DNA from 2 places in the Mammaliicoccus sp. D-M19 genome. Region 2 is predicted to be linked to the other one. Evidence: predicted binding sites of a transcription regulator. Region 2 holds the regulator's gene; the other holds the start of a gene.
The links. The regulator LexA, encoded in region 2, represses DNA repair genes until DNA is damaged. The targets are predictions, from matches to a motif close to CGAACATATGTTCG.
Positions count from the first base shown of each region.

Region 1 (2,483 bases), on a different contig from region 2:
TTTCACTTGAGCCAGATGTACTAAATATAACGATTAATAAACAACAACATAAAATAACAAATATAACTAGAAAAACAATACCTTTTAATAAACCTTTCAATGTTATCTCTCCTTTCAAGTAAAATGATAGCATCATATCACTTGAAATAGTCCTAACATTGTTGTCACAACAGGTTTCTAAGCTTACAATTTTGTAAGATTAAGTCTCTCTTATTAAAACACACCTAATATATTTCCAATTAACCCTGCTAGTGTTATTAATACACCTACACCCGATAGAACAGATGTAATAACCGCTTTTCTATTTTTCTTATTGGTTTCATTAATACTTCTTTCAAGGTTGTTCATTGAAATTGTTATTTTGTCTTGAATGATATTTGGCAAATGATCAATCTTATTGTTCAAAGTATCGAAGCGTTCATCAACACGCTTTTCATATTGTTCAAATTCATTTCTCGTAATATATTCTGACATAATGATCACCTCTCTTTTTATATTTTATAATTTATAAATATAATTGTCAAAAACTGTATTTTAAAATTATGCGATGGAAAGTAACCATTTTTTATTAGATTATATTGCTTGGCTACATATTCTTAATAATTCATATAGCTTATTTTCAAAACATAAACTTCAAAGAAATATATTTTTTCCAATTTGCATGATAAAATTATTTTAATTATTTTATACAGAACAGAGGGATAACATGGATGAGAATCGTAAATTATATATTAGACCTATTAAATTAGAAGATTTAAAGAGTATATGGCAGATGGCTTTTAAGTACTCAAATCCTGAATGGAAGTTATGGGATGCGCCTTATTTTCCTCATCATGCTATGTCGTATGATGATTTTTTGCTCCAAAAGGATGATTGGATCAATGTTCCGAATAGATGGGCTGTAATTTACAACGACAAAATTATTGGTACAGTCTCATATTATTGGGAACATGAACCTTCTAAGTGGCTAGAGATGGGTATTTCAATCTATCAATCTGGTAATTGGGGTAAAGGCATTGGCACAAATGTCATGCGTATGTGGATTGATCATTTATTCAATACTTTAGATATTGTTCGCGTCGGTTATACGACTTGGTCAGGGAACAAAGGCATGATTAAAATTGGAGAACGTCTTGGTATGACTATGGAAGCTAGAATTAGAAAAGTAAGATATTATAACGGGACTTATTACGACTCTATTAGAATGGGTCTTTTACGTGAAGAATGGCAAGATTTAAAGTCTTAATCTAGTACATAACAATCATAAAATGATAACATATTGTGCTTTTATACAAGTTTATACTTTACAAAACAGAACATATGTTCGTATAATGAAAGTACAATATGACTAGGGTGATTTTTATGTATGACTACAGTTATTGTCTAAATCGGGATATTTTATGTGTGGATTTAAAGAGTTTCTTTGCGTCTGTCTCATGTATTGAGAAAGGTTTGAACCCGTTAACGACTAAGCTTGCTGTTGTGGCTGATACGAAGCGTAAAGGTTCTGTTGTCCTGGCAGCTACACCACCTTTAAAAGCAATTGGCATTAAAACAGGTTCTCGTTTATTTGAAATACCTCAACGTAAAGATATCTATGTTATTAATCCATCTATGAAGAACTATATACAATTATCAACACAAATTAGCAAAATTGCTTTGGATTATGTTGCACCTGAAGATTTTCATCAATATAGTATTGATGAATTCTTTATGGATGTATCAGAGTCTTATCATTTATTTGCACATTCTCCCTTTTCATTAGCGATGCAACTTCAAGAGCGTATATTTAATTATACTCAAATTCGTAGCACGATTGGTATTGGCTCTAATTTATTACTTGCTAAGCTTTCAATGGATATTGATGCTAAGCATACAAGTCTTGGGATATCAGAATGGCGCTATGAAGATGTGCCGTCTAAAGTTTGGGCCATTCAACCTTTACGAGACATGTGGGGAATCAATCGACGTACAGAAGCTAAGCTTAATAAGAAAGGTATATTTACGATTGGACACTTAGCTAACTATCCTGTGGAATATTTGAAGCGGGACTTTGGCGTTATTGGCGTTGACCTTCATTTGCATGCTAATGGTATTGATGAAAGTGTCATTAGAAATCCTCATCGTATATATGATAAATCTTTAGGTAAGTCCCAAATACTTATGCGTGATTACAGTGTGAATGAACTTAAGACCGTATTAAATGAACAAGTAGATGAAGTTTACTTTCGTTCTAGAAAACTCAATTTATACCCTACACGTATTAGCGTGAGTGTCGGTTATGCAGACGTTGGAGGTGTGCGGAAACAATTTACAAACAAAACGGGATTTATGAATACTTATGTTATCACACAATTATTATGGGATTATTTATCTCAATGGTTAGAACCGGACAGACTTTATAGAACAATGGCTATATCATTTGGTAAATTTATTCCGAACCAAATTAAGCAATTATCTTTATTCGATGATCCGTATCAAAT
Region 1 covers NZ_JAJNHW010000001.1:599,560-602,042, forward strand. Annotated here, with positions in the region: gene LQ675_RS03080 (YxeA family protein) at 1-100, opposite strand, end outside; gene LQ675_RS03085 (hypothetical protein) at 214-474, opposite strand; gene LQ675_RS03090 (GNAT family N-acetyltransferase) at 707-1,246, shown strand; gene LQ675_RS03095 (Y-family DNA polymerase) at 1,363-2,483, shown strand, end outside.
Region 1: the regulator LexA is predicted to act here: its motif matches at 1,314-1,327, upstream of LQ675_RS03095 (Y-family DNA polymerase).

Region 2 (2,483 bases):
TTAGCTGCTTCAATAGCATCTATACTTAAAGCACGGATTGAATCTACTGCAAGTTGATCTTTTTCGTTAAACATAAATGTAGTCTCCTTTATTCTTGTAATCCCTTTTCATTATACATGAAATTTTTTCAAAAATTAATTATTATTACTTAATTTATACTTACTTTCTTATATTATTATTTTTTTGAATTTCTTTTACTTTATCAGGAGTTACATCATTACCTTCTGGATCAATGATTTTAGTATTCTCGATTGTATTTTTAAAATTACCGCGGAAAGCTTGTAAATACTCAGCGCGTAATTTTGTTTGTTCTTTAGCTTCACTATCTGTTAAACCTTCAGATTTCTTTTTGTTCGCTAATTCATTAATTCTTTCTATTTTTGCTTTATCTAGCATAATATCCCCACTTTCTTTATACATAAAAGATACCAAAAAACACGAGTAAATCCAAATGGATTTACTCGTGTTTAAATTCAATCTATTGACCCTACTAATGTATTGGAATCAGATATATGGTTATGTTGTTTATCGCTTTGTTGTTTAATTTGATGATCGGTCATTTCGTACGTTTGTTCTGTATTATAAAGATCATTAGACTGAGCTAAATATAAATATCCAATTAATAAAGTCATGAAGAATACTGCTATATACACTAATATTGTCTTCTTAATTGTAATTGTCATACTCAATTCCTCCTAGAACGTTTGTTTGTATTATTATAATAACAGAACAACTGTTCGTAGTCAATAAAAATACGAACAAATGTTTGTTCAAAGGAAACGTATGTGCTATAATAAATTTAAATAATTAATTGGGAGCGTGCGACTATGAAAGAATTAACTAAACGTCAATCTGAAATATATCAATTCATCAAACATATAGTACAAACGAAAGGCTATCCGCCTAGCGTACGTGAAATTGGTTTAGCAGTCGGCTTAGCGTCAAGCTCTACTGTACATGGTCATTTATCAAGACTAGAAGAAAAGGGCTACATTAAACGTGACCCAACTAAACCACGAGCAATAGAAATCACAGAAACAGTCGGAGAGAACGTTAACCAAGAGAACACCATTCACGTTCCAGTTATCGGTAAAGTTACAGCAGGTATACCTATTACGGCTGTAGAGAATGTAGAGGAATACTTCCCATTACCTGCACATTTCACATCAACACATAATAGCAATATCTTTATATTAGATGTTGTCGGCGATAGTATGATTGAAGCTGGTATACTAGACGGCGATAAAGTAATCGTACGTAGTCAATCAATCGCTGAGAATGGTGATATCATAGTTGCAATGACAGAAGATGATGAAGCTACAGTTAAACGTTTTTACAAAGAGGAAACGCGATATAGACTTCAACCAGAGAACAATACAATGGAACCTATTTATTTAGATAACGTTACAGTATTGGGTAAAGTTGTTGGATTGTTTAGAGAAATGTAACATAACAAAAAGGAGATGCGCTTGCATCTCCTTTTTTCATATTCCCTTTATCGAGTTCTTTCTTTACTTGTCATATATTTATGATACATCTTTTTTATTTAATAATTCTTTAATACGTTCTAAGACATCTAAATCTTTTCGTTTTATTTCTTTATTTTCCATGTAAAACTACCCCTTTATATGTTATTTCACCAATCAAAATTACTAGAAACAACATGTGTTAAACATTTAAGGAAATATGAAATATTGACTTTTCTCGATTTAATTATATCAACGTTGATAAGATAATACCACTTATCTCTTTTCTATTGTTGCGTGATGTAGTTCTCCGTCCAATATGGCTGTAATTCTTCGCCAATATCAACACCTACACCTAATTCTTTATAATCTTTATTTAAAATGTTTTTTCTATGTCCAAGTGAATTCATGAGACCATGATGTGCATATATACTACTGATTTGACCATAAGCCAAGTTTTCCCCAGCTGTTACATATTTAAAACCATCTCGATCTAATCTATCAAATGGAGACATACCTTGTTTGTTATTATGATCAAAATAATCATTATTCACCATGTCTTGACTATGCTTTCTTGCAGTTTCGCTAATACGTTCATTATAAGTTAATGTCGGTAATCCAAACTGTACTCTTTCGGCATTTACAAGATCAAAGTTTTGTAATTCTAAAGCTTTTTTGTATTCATCAGATGCTGCATGATACTGATTCGTTCGCTTATCTTCAGTTGATGATGCAATCTGCATGAGACCTTTAATTTGATTATTTTCATGTTTATCATAAAACACGGTTGTATAGATGTTATCAAATTTGAAAACATCATAATCTTCATCATTTTGTATGAGTTTCACTTTTTCTTTTTCTATTGCTTTTTCAGGCTCACCAAGTATAGAACGAACTTTATCTTTGTTCATTTTACTTGTGATACCTTTTTTAGAAGTTATAAGGTCTTGGTTTGTATATAAACCAGTTACTTTGTCATGACCATAACTTACCATCACAAATTCATGATAGTCGTTA
Region 2 covers NZ_JAJNHW010000005.1:121,246-123,728, forward strand. Annotated here, with positions in the region: gene tkt (transketolase) at 1-74, opposite strand, end outside; gene LQ675_RS10955 (DUF896 domain-containing protein) at 160-396, opposite strand; gene sosA (DNA damage-induced cell division inhibitor SosA) at 474-683, opposite strand; gene lexA (transcriptional repressor LexA) at 828-1,448, shown strand; gene LQ675_RS10970 (CAP domain-containing protein) at 1,754-2,483, opposite strand, start outside.